One region of the Thermopolyspora flexuosa genome, then DNA from elsewhere that is predicted to be linked to it. Evidence: riboswitches for the same ligand, from Rfam matches in the RefSeq annotation. Region 1 holds a riboswitch; the other holds the start of a gene.
What was found. Region 1 has a riboswitch for thiamine pyrophosphate ahead of tenA (thiaminase II). Riboswitches for the same ligand answer to the same signal wherever they lie in the genome.
Positions count from the first base shown of each region.

Region 2: linked by a shared signal. The riboswitch ahead of thiO (glycine oxidase ThiO) and the one ahead of tenA (thiaminase II) in region 1 are both predicted to bind thiamine pyrophosphate.

Region 1 is NZ_VFPQ01000001.1:2,286,033-2,291,733, forward strand. It holds gene pheT (phenylalanine--tRNA ligase subunit beta) at 1-625, shown strand, start outside; gene FHX40_RS09635 (hypothetical protein) at 740-1,141, opposite strand; TPP riboswitch at 1,455-1,552, shown strand; gene tenA (thiaminase II) at 1,542-2,237, shown strand; gene FHX40_RS09645 (hypothetical protein) at 2,478-2,885, opposite strand; gene FHX40_RS09650 (alpha/beta hydrolase) at 2,994-4,880, opposite strand; gene FHX40_RS09655 (FAD-dependent oxidoreductase) at 5,157-5,701, opposite strand, start outside.
Region 2 is NZ_VFPQ01000001.1:3,297,224-3,302,924, forward strand. It holds gene FHX40_RS13920 (NAD(P)/FAD-dependent oxidoreductase) at 192-1,388, opposite strand; TPP riboswitch at 2,088-2,198, shown strand; gene thiO (glycine oxidase ThiO) at 2,195-3,388, shown strand; gene thiS (sulfur carrier protein ThiS) at 3,406-3,606, shown strand; gene FHX40_RS13935 (thiazole synthase) at 3,750-4,457, shown strand; gene pknB (Stk1 family PASTA domain-containing Ser/Thr kinase) at 4,860-5,701, shown strand, end outside.

The DNA.
Region 1 (5,701 bases):
GCTGCGGGTGGCGGCGGTGCTCGCCGGCGAGTTCGAGCGGTCCGGCTGGTGGGGCAAGGGCCGCCAGGCGAGCTGGGCGGACGCGGTCGAGGCCGCGCGCACGGTGATCCGCGAGGCCCGGATCGAGCCGCGGGTCGAGGCGGCCCGGACCGCGCCGTGGCACCCGGGCCGGTGCGCCGCGTTGTACGCCGGTGACCGGCTGCTCGGCCACGCGGGCGAGCTGCACCCGCGGGTGATCGAGGCGTACGGCCTGCCGCGCCGTACCTGCGCGCTGGAGCTGGAGCTGTCGGTGCTGGAGGAGCTGCTGTCCGGGCCGGCGCAGGCCCCGGCGGTCTCCTCGTTCCCGGTGGCGACCCAGGACGTGGCGCTCGTGGTGCCCGCCGACACCCCGGTGGCCGAGGTGGAGGCGGCGCTCCGCGAGGGCGCGGGCGAGCTGCTGGAGTCGATCCGGCTGTTCGACGTCTACACCGGCGCGCAGGTGGGGGAGGGCAAGAAGTCCCTCGCCTACACGCTGCGGTTCCGCGCGCCCGACCGCACGCTGACGGTCGAGGAGACCACCGCGGCGCGCGACGCCGCGGTCGCGGTCGCCGCGTCCCGGTTCGGCGCGACCCTGCGCGGCGCCTGATCCCGGCCTCCGGCCTCCGCCGAAGAGGACGTATCGGGGCGGCCGACCCCTCGCCGGTCGGCCGCCCCTCGCGTGCCCGTACCTTCCGTGCGAGGTACGGCCGGCACGCGCGTATCACCTGGGCACGATCTGCGTCGCGATCGTGCTGATGTTGAACAGCGCCTCGTCCGGGGACGGCTCGCCGTCCCCGCCGGCCGGCTCGATCTGCGTGGTCTGCGGCGTGGCCGGTTCGGCCTGGGCGTTCCCGGCGTCCTCCACGACGATGGAGGCCCCCGCGTCGTCGGCCGCCGCGTCGGTCTCGCTGTCGCAGTTCAGGCTGACCCGGATGCCGTCGACGCGGTTGATCGTCCACACCACCTGGTCCTGCCGGGGCGCGCCCTCGGCCGTGGTGCCGACGCCCTGAACCGTCGTCGTCCGCGTCGTCTCGCCGGTCACCGGCCCGTGACAGCGTGGCGCGGCGGCCTGCGCGGCACCCACGGTGACGAGCCCGGTGACCAGGCCTGCCAGGGCCCCCACCGTCAGCGCCCTTCCCCACATGGCGATCCCCCCGATCTGATGTGCTCTGCGGCCCGGTGAGGCCGAACAAAAGTAGATCGGCGGCGGCCCCGGGCGTACAAGCTTGAAAGGCCAAGAACAGCGTCAGGATTACCGAAGGTTCACCAAATGGATCACGTCGCCTGTCAGGTGGCAATTCTCCCTATGGCGGGCCGTCGCGGCCCCGCGGCGGCGATGGACCGGCCAAGCGCTCCGGTGGGCGGGCGCCCACGTGCGCGGTGATCGCCGGGCGGCGACCCGATCGTGCGGTTCGGGCGGAGGACTGCTACGGTGCCCTTTTGACGCGGGGTGCCCGGCATGTCCGGGCTGAGATCACACCCGTTGAACCTGATCTAGTTAGGACTAGCGGAGGGAACGTCACGTGGCAGGGGCCACCGCATTCTGCGATGAGGTGTGGGCGCGCGCGGCCAAGCTGGTGCGGGCCATTCACGAACACCCCTTCAACACCGAGCTGGAGGCAGGCACGCTCGACCGCGACCGGTTCGCGTTCTACATCGTCCAGGACTCCCGCTACCTGATCGCCTTCGGCAAGGCGCTCGCCACCGCCTCGACCCGGGCGACCGACGTCGACGAGGCCGCGTTCTTCGCCCAGGCCGCGCACACCGCGCTCGTCGTGGAGCGGAGCCTGCATGCCGGGTACATCGAGGAGTTCGGCCTGTCCGCCGCCGACCTGGAGGGCATCGTCACCTCGCCGACCTGCCTCGGCTACTCGTCGTATCTCCAGGCCACCGCGCTCGCCGAGCCGTACCCGGTGCTCGTCGCCGCGCTGCTGCCGTGCTTCTGGGTCTACGAGGACGTCGGCTCGGCCATCTTCGAGCGCACCCGGGACGTGGAGAAGCACCCCTACCGCGCGTGGATCAACACCTACGCCGACCCCGAGTTCGCCGCCTCGGTCGAGCGCGTCAAGCAGATCGCCGACCGCCACGCGGCCACGGCCGAGCCGCCGGTCCGCGAGGCGATGACGGAGGCGTTCCTCCGCGCCACCGAGTACGAGTGGCTGTTCTGGGACAGCGCCTACCGCCGGGAGACCTGGCCCACCGCCCAGTGGCTCTCCTGACCTGACGTCCGGTACGGCAGGGCCGGGCCGCCCCGCGCGGCCTGGCCCACCGGCCACGGCAGCTGCGTGGCCTTCCTGGCCGCGCTGCTCTCGGCCCCCGGGAGCCGCCGGCCCTGGATTGTCGCCATCGCGCGACGGGACGATTTCGTCGGTGGCGCCCCTCACCGACCGGTCGTCACGGCCGGTTCGGGAGAGACGGCGGCTCCGGTGTGCGGGTGACGCCTCAGCGCGGTGGGCCGGTCAGGTGTCGGCAGGGGACGACCCGGCGTCCGGCAGCACACACGGTGACCCGATGTCGATGGACAGGACACCGTCGCCGGTCTCCGCGAGTCCCAGGCGGAACCCCGTCGATCGCGAGCGTGCGATCAAATCGCGGCCGTCCGCCGTGGACGTTTCGATGACATATCCCTGCCCCTCCCAGAACCGGCGAATCTGGTGGGCTACGTCCGTCAGCCGTTCCTTCGGAATGCCGCGCAAGTAATACGCGCGATAAACATAGATGGGATCGCCGGGACCGTTATGGTCAGGGTCGCAGTAGCGCGTGTTCAGGCTCGGCCGATAGAGGTCGAGTTCGGGCTCGGGGTCGATTGCCTCGGCGGTCGCCCTCGCGATGCGTTCGACCTCGGCGCGCGCCTCCTTCTCGGTCATCGTCGGTTGGGTCGTGCTGATGGCCGGCCTTTCTTCCGGAGAATTCCCGCGAGCGGTGCATGCGGCCGCGAGGAGGGCGACCAGGAATACGACGGCTAACCGAGGCATCTATCCTCCTGCCGGTGTCGGTGAAGGAGTCGGTGTCGCTGAGGGCGCCGGAGCGGGCGAGGGGGCCGGTGTGGGCGACGGGGTCACGGTCGGTGGCGGTGCCGATGGTTTTGGGAACGGCACCAGCCTGTCGTACTGCCCGTTCACCAGGCGAGCGATGTTCCGCAGCGAAGCCGAGGGCGTGAGGGTGGCCGGGTCGATGTCCCAGTAGCTGGAGTGCGCCTTGAACGTGTAGGCGGGATCGCCGGTGTCCTCGACGTAGAACTGGTTGGCGCCGAATCGGGGGTGGCTGGGGTCGGGGCCGAGAGGACCACCCCATTCGGGCAGCCCGGTGAGCGGGTCGAAGGTGCCGGTGGGTTCCAGGGGTAGCGAACCGACGTCGCCCACCGGGTCATTGGGAGCCTCGCCCACCCAGACCGAGCCGACGCCGAGATCCCTCGCGGTCGCTGCGGCGAGGCCGGGGCTGCCGACCGCGATGAGCTGGTCGGCGAAGGTCTTCGGCCGGGCCTGGGCGGCCAGGCCCGCCAGCGTGGAGCCGTAGCTGTGTCCCAGCACGGTCAGGCGGACGCCGGCGGCGGCCTTGTGGGCGGCGTGCAGGCCGTCCGTGAAACTCACCAGCGCGGGCACGCCCGCCTTGGCGGCGTTCTGGTTCACCACGGTTCGATCGATGTAGTGAGTCTTGTCCCACTGCGGCGCGTCGTACCCCAGCCAGGCGATGGACGCGATCTTCTTGCCCCGCTCGACCAGGCGGTCGGCTTCGTCCCACAGGGTTACGGCGCGGAGGGCGTCCCCGGCGAAGCCCTCGAGCGTGGTACCGGTGCCGGGGACGTAGGCGACGACGTTGTCGGCTTCGTCAGGGTCGCCGTAGGAGATGGCGGCCTTGCCGTCCTTGCCGAGGTACAGGTCGAGCAGGAGGGCAGGCGGGCGGTTGCCCCGCCCGCCCAGGGCGAGCGCCCGGTCCACGGCCGCGATCTGGCGCATCTTCAGCTCCAGCTCGGCGATCCGGGCCTCGGCGTCGGCGGCCGAGGCGCGCAGGCGGGCGAGCTCGGCGGTGATCGCCTGCCGCTGGGCCTCCAGGTGGCGGCGGTTCGCCTGGTCGCGTACGGCCGAGGGCAGCCCGTTGAGGCGGCCGATGAGGTCGGGCGCGGTGGCGATGAGCCGGTCGCGGGCCTGCTCGTCGAGTCCGCGCCACCACGCGTTGAGCCGGAACGCCAGCGTGGCGTCCTTCCCGGTCGCCTGGAGCTCGAGCAGCCTGCCCAGGGCCGCGCGGTCGCCGGTGGCCGCGGCGGCGGTGAGCGCGCCGACGCCGTCCGGGTCGGGGGCGTGGCCGCCGAACAGGCCGAACGCGGCCGACGCCCGGGAGGCCGTGCCGTCGGGGTGCTCCCGCTGCAGTACGGCGAGCCGCCGGCGCAGGTCGGTCACCTGCTGCTGCGCCCAGAGCCCGGCCTCGGCGACCTGCCGCCCGGGGGTGGCGACGACGCTGAGCGCGGTCAGCTCCTCGACGAGCCGCTGCCCGGCCCGGGGAAGCTCCCGGGCGGCCCGGTCGAGGTCGGCGACGAGCCGGGTCATGACGCCGACGTCCATGCCGGAGAAGCGGCCGGGCACCGCCGAGGCGACGCTGATGTGGCTGACGAACCGTGGCGCGGACGCCTGCCCGCCGAGGCGGCGGATCTGCTCGGCGACCGCCTCCGCGGCCGCGGTGAACGCCTGCTGCAGCCCGGTGCGGCGTCCTTCGAGCGCCTGGGCGAAAACGGGGGCGCCGCCGCCGACCCACGCGTTCGCCGCCATCGCCCGCGCGGGGTTGTCGAGCGCGTAGGCGTGCTCCTCCGCCAGCTTGACAATTCGCGATAACCCGGCCTCCAGCTCCTGGGTCACCCTGTCCGCCACAATTTGTCAGGCTCTCACCTCGATACGGCTTGTGACCACGACTTTGATAAGTGGGCATTGAACATCGAGGTAAATGGTGAATATCCGGGAATTGCGGCCCGACCGAATCCGGCATTTGATTCCCGCCGTGGGCAAGGGTGAAGCGGCGCGGGCGGTGGGGGAGCGGCGGCGAAAAGTGGCGGCGGCCCCATCCCCGGCGCTCGCCCGTCCCGCCGCGAAAACGCCGAAGGCGGCGCGGCGAGGTGCCGCGCCGCCTCAGGTCGCGTTCGCCCGGGCTCAGCGCAAGGCCGGGGCCGCCGCCACCGGGGCGTCCCAGTCGATCACGTAGCGCTGCTCGGGCGCGAGCATCTTCTCCGGGTTGAGCACGGTCTTCAACATGAGCCGCATGAGCACCGGCATGATCGCGCCGACGATGGGGCCGGGGGCCTTGGTGCGGTTGATGCGCGCCGCGCGGGCCGCCACCCCCTCGACGCGGCCGCGCCGCAGCCGCTCGTACTCGGCGAACGCGGCGGGCACGTCCGGCAGGTCGCGCAGGCAGCGGGCGAGCTGCACCGCGCTCTCCACGGCGAGCGAGGCGCCCTGGCCCGAGCTGTTCGAGGGCGCGTGCACCGCGTCGCCGACGAGCACCATCCGGCCGCGGTGCCAGTGCGGGACGCGCGGCATGATGTGCAGCGATCCGGTGACCAGCAGGTCCTCGGGGCGGGTGGAGAGCATCAGCTCGGCGCCGGGGTCGTCGTCCGCGAAGGTGGCGCGCAGCTTCTGCAACCACGCGGTGCGGGGCACCTGCCGCGCCTCGGTGAGCGACATCGGCCGCTCCTGCG
Region 2 (5,701 bases), 1.0 Mb from region 1:
TCCGCGGCACCGGACGGCGGCCCGGCCGTCGTGTCACCTCCGTCACCGGGGCAGCGGGCACCGCGCCCGCCGCCGGGACAGGCCCTCCGGCCGGCAGCGGCACCTGCCGCCGGGGGCCCGTTCACCGAGGCGGAGCGTCCGCCGCGCCGTACGCTCCGCCGGCCCCGACCGGCACATCGGGGCCGGCGGGATCAGCCGACGACGCAGTCGCGCAGGGTGACGTCGGGGTCGGCGATCCGGACCGGGTCGACCCGGTGGCGGCCCTCGATGAGGCGGCGGCCCTGCACCAGGTCGCGCGGGCGGTCGACGGTGAGGATCGCGGCGAGCCGCTCCTCGCCCGGCCGGCCGGTCAGCCAGCACACCGACCACTTGGCGTCCGCGGACGGCTCGCCCCGCGGCACCATGCGGGCTCCGGCGTGGTGGCCCGCGTACTGCACCATGCGGCCGAACTGCTCGGACCAGAAGTACGGCACCGGGTCGTAGACCGCCTCCTCGCCGAGCAGCGAGGCGACCGCGACCTCCGGGGCGCTGAGCGCGGTGTCCCAGTGCTCCACCCGCAGCCGCCGGGAGAACCGCCGTGACCACCAGGCGGCGCAGTCGCCCACGGCGACCACGCCGGGCATGGTGGTGCGCAGATGGGCGTCGGTGAGCACGCCGTCGCCGAGCTCGACGCCGGAGCCCTCCAGCCAGTCGACCGCCGGCCGTACCCCGACGCCGGTCACCACCACGTCGGCCTCGACGAAGGTGCCGTCGCCGAGGGTGACCCCGCCCACGTCCACCGACTCGACCTTCGCCTCCAGCAGGAGCTTGACGTCGGCCTCGGCGTACCAGGACGTGGTGTACGCCCCGACGGCCGGGCCGAGGGCCGCCGCCAGCGGGGTCGGGCCCGCCTCAACCACGGTCACCTCGCAGCCCGCCCGGCGCGCCGCGGTCGCGACCTCCGCGCCGATCCAGCCCGCGCCCACCACGACCACCCGGGTGCGCGGGGTGAGCAGCGCGCGCAGCGCGAGCGCGTCGTCGATGGTCCGCAGCACGTGCTGCGGGCCGTCGCCGGGCAGCCGGATCGGCTTCGCCCCGGTGGCGATCACCAGTCCGTCGTACGGCACCTCGCCGGACGAGGTGAGCAGCACCCCTTCACGCAGGCCGGTCGCCACCACGCCGGTGCGCAGCTCGACGCCGAGGGCGTCGAGGTCGGCGTCGACCACCGTGCTGTCGGCCTCACCGGCGAGAACCGCCTTCGACAGCGGCGGCCGGTCGTAGGGGCGGTGCGGTTCCTCGCCGATCAGCGTGATCCTGCCGCTGAATCCGCGAGCCCGCAGTGCTTCGACGCTTCGCAAGCCGGCCAGGCCGGCACCCACCACAACGACATGATTCACAACGCCGACCATAAACGGCGATGCCGCCCTCGCGCTAACCGCGTTTTGGTGACAGGTTCGCTCACCGGCGCCCGAATTCATTGATGAGACCACGCGCGGCGGCACGAACCGCGCCGGGGTCACGCCCGGCCCGCCGCAGGGCGCGCACGTGCCACGCCTTCCCGCCGGTCAGGAGGGGGCGCGTTTCGGACGGACAGCGACAGGTCAGCGGCCCTGCGTGCGGCGTCCGCCCGGGACGGAAATCCGCGTGGGTGGAAGTTTCAGCAGCCTCCCACTTCAACCGTGGTTACCGCATGTCAACATCTGCTGAAAAGTCAGGTCCTTCGGTACGCGTCCGGGCGCACCACCGAGAAAAAGCATATTTTTCCATGGATTTCGGACGTCCCTGCGGGCACCCCCACCGAAACGCACCGGCGACGCGCACGAGGTCTCGGTGACCGAGGGGTGACCTAAGGTCGTTATCCGGCGTCGCAAACGTTTTCGGTGATTGCATTCGATCGATCGCGCCGGGGTGGGCGGGACACGCCGGTCGCGCCGCGGTGATCGGGCACGGCGAATCGGCCGCGTGGAATCGGCCGCGTGGAATCGGCCGCGTGGAATCGGCAGGGTGCGATCGGCCGCGTGATCGGCTTCGGGCCGCCGGCGGCCTCGCCGTACCCCGGCGGGACCCCGCCTCCCCTGGCGGTCCTGCCGGGAATAGGCTGATATAGGAACAAAACGCGCGGGAGCCCGGCGGCCGGGCTGAGAGGAGGGCGGGGAGGCCCTCGACCGCAGGAACCTGATCCGGGTCATACCGGCGAAGGGAGCGATACAACCTCATGAACGACACCGGGATCGACGGAGCGGCCCCGGACGTGCTCGTGGTCGGCGGCGGGATCATCGGGCTCGCCGTGGCCTGGCGCGCGGTACGGGACGGACGGAGCGTCGCGGTGGTCGATCCCTCCCCCGGCTCGGGCGCCTCGCACGCGGCGGCGGGCATGCTCGCCCCGGTGAGCGAGGTGACCTACACCGACGAGCCCCTGTTGCAGCTCGGCCTGGAGTCGCTGCGGCGGTGGCCGGCGTTCGCCGCCGAGCTGACCGAGGCCACCGGCATCGACCTCGACTACCGCGCCGACGGCACGCTCGCCGTCGCGTTCAACCCCGACGACATGGCGGCGCTCGACGAGCTCGGCGCCTTCATGCGCAGCCTCGGGCTGGAGGTGACCCGGCTCACCGGGCGTGAGTGCCGCCGCCTCGAGCCGATGCTCGCCCCCGCCGTCTCCGGCGGCATGCTCGCCGAGCACGACGCCTGGGTGGACCCCCGGCGGGTGACCAGGGCCCTCGCCACGGTCGTCGAGCGCCTCGGCGTGCCGGTGCACCGCGAGCGGGTCACCGGCTTCCTGTTCACCGGCTCCGGCGACGATCCCAAGGCGTGCCGGGGCGTACGGCTCGCCGGCGGGGACGGCCTGCCCGCCGGCCAGGTGGTGCTCGCCGCGGGCGCGTGGTCGGGCTTCGTCGACGGGCTGCCGCCCGGCGTGCTGCCGCCGGTACGGCCGGTGAAGGGCCAGATCATGCGGCTGCGCGCGGAGCGGCCGCTGCTCGGCCACTGCGTGCGCGGCATGGTGTACGGCTCGCCCGCGTACCTCGTGCCGCGGCGGGACGGCGAGCTCGTGCTCGGCGCCACCCAGGAGGAGATGGGCTTCGACGAGCGGGTGACCGCGGGCGGCCTGTGGGAGCTGCTGCGCGACGCCCGCGAGCTGGTGCCCGGGATCACCGAGCTGGAGCTGGTCGACGTGGTCGCCCGGCCGCGCCCGGGCACGCCCGACAACCTGCCGATGATCGGCCCGAGCGCCGTCGACGGGCTCGTCCTCGCCACCGGCCACCATCGCAACGGCATCCTGCTCGCTCCGCTCACCGCCGACACCGCGCTGGCGGAGGACCGGTCCGTGGTGGCGGCCTGCTCGCCGGCGCGCTTCGCCAAGCACGGGCCGGACCAGGGCGACGGCCGTGACGACGTGTCCACCACTCGCTGACGAACAGGGGAGTGCCTATGCGAGTCACGATCAACGGCACCGACCACGAGCTGCCCGCGGGCGCCACGGTGGCGCAGGCCGTACGGGCGCTCACCGAGCGGACCACCGGCGTCGCCGTGGCGGTGAACGACGAGGTGATCGCGCGTGGCGCGTGGGACTCGACGCCGTTGGCGGAGGCCGACCGCGTCGAGGTGCTCACGGCGGTGCAGGGTGGTTGAGCGGCGGATGAGGCGGCCCGAAGCGGCCGCACACGAAGGCGGCGGACACCGGATGGTCGAGCACGGGATGGTCGAGCACGGGACGGTCGAGCGGCGTGGATGAACTGATCATCGGCGGGGAGAAGTTCACCTCCCGCCTCATCATGGGCACCGGCGGGGCGCCCTCGCTGGAGGTGCTGGAGCAGGCCCTGAAGGCCTCCGGGACCGAGATCACCACGGTCGCGATGCGGCGGGTGGACCCCAAGGCGCGCGGCTCGGTGCTCGACGTGCTGCACCGGCTCGGCATCAAGGTGCTGCCGAACACGGCCGGGTGCTACACCGCGGGCGACGCGGTGCTCACCGCCCGCCTCGCCCGGGAGGCGCTCGGCACCTCGTGGGTGAAGCTCGAGGTGATCAGCGACGAGCGCACGCTGCTCCCCGACCCCATCGAGACGTTCGACGCGGCCGAGCGGCTCGTCGCCGAGGGCTTCACGGTGCTGCCGTACATCGGTGACGACCCGGCGCTCGCGCGGCGTCTGGAGCAGATCGGCTGCGCGGCGGTGATGCCGCTCGGCTCGCCGATCGGCTCGGGGCTCGGCATCCGCAACCCGCACAACATCGAGCTGATCGTGGAGGCGGTGAGCGTGCCGGTGATCCTCGACGCCGGGATCGGTACGGCGAGCGACGCCGCCCTCGCCATGGAGCTCGGCTGCGACGCGGTGCTGCTCGCCAGCGCGGTCACCCGGGCCCAGCGTCCCGAGCTCATGGCGGCCGCGATGCGCGACGCGGTGATCGCCGGCCGCGCCGCCCGCCTCGCGGGCCGGATCCCCCGGAGGCGCCACGCGGTGGCCTCCTCCCCCACCGAGCCCTGACAACCGAGCCCGACACCGCCCGGCCCGCGTGCCCGCCCGGTGTGATCCGCCCGGTGCGTGACACGCGGGCCGGGCCGCTCACGGGCGCGCGGCCGAGACCGCCGCCGCACGGCACGCCGTCGCGCGCGTGGAGCGCGCCCGGACGGGCACCGGGCTCCCGCGGCGCGCCCCGGCGGGGTGCGCCCGCGCGGTCTTGGAGCGTTTCCGTAGCCGTTTCCGCGCAGGGGTTCAACGGAGGGTAGGCCGAGGGGCACGGCTCGGCATCGGTTTCGGGCGTCGAGACCTGCCCGGGCACAAAGCCGCCGTAAACTCGCCCCCGTGGACACGACGCTTGCGGACCCTCTGGTGGGGCGGCTCCTGGACGGACGCTATCGCGTCGAATCCAGGCTCGCCCGGGGTGGCATGGCCTCGGTGTACCTCGCGATGGACGTCCGGCTCGACCGCACGGTCGCCGTGAAGGTGATGCACCGCTCCCTCGCCGAGGATCCGTCCTTCGTCCAGCGCTTCATCGGCGAGGCGAAGTCCGTCGCCAGGCTCTCGCACCCGAACGTGGTGCAGGTGTTCGACCAGGGCATCGACGGGGAGCACGTCTACCTGTCGATGGAGTACGTGCCGGGGCGCACGCTCCGCGACGTGCTGCGGGAACGCGGCAGGTTACCCGCCCGCGAGGCCCTGGAGATCATGATCCCGGTGCTCGCCGCGCTCGCCGCGGCGCACCGGGCCGGCTTCGTGCACCGCGACATCAAGCCGGAGAACGTGCTGATCGCCGACGACGGCCGGGTGAAGGTGGTCGACTTCGGGCTCGCGAAGGCGATCGAGGGCAGCAACCACCAGACCCGCACCGGCTTCATGATCGGCACGATCGCGTACATGTCGCCGGAGCAGGTGACCGACGGCCGGGCGGACGCGCGCAGCGACGTCTACGCCGCCGGGATCACGCTCTTCGAGCTGCTCACCGGGCGGCAGCCGTACGCGAGCGAGAGCCCGATGTCGGTGGCCTACAAGCACGTGCACGAGAGCGTGCCGCCGCCCTCCAGCGTGGTCCCGGGCATCCCGGCGGAGATAGACCGGCTCGTGCTCGACGCGACCGCGAAGAACGCCGACGACCGGCCGGCCGACGCGGGCGCCATGCTCGTCGCGGCCGTGGAGGTGCACCGTTCGCTCCCGCCGGACGGCGCACCGGCCCCGGACGCGGACGCGCCGACCCGGCTCGTCGACCTCGAGACGGCCTCCGCCGGCGGCTC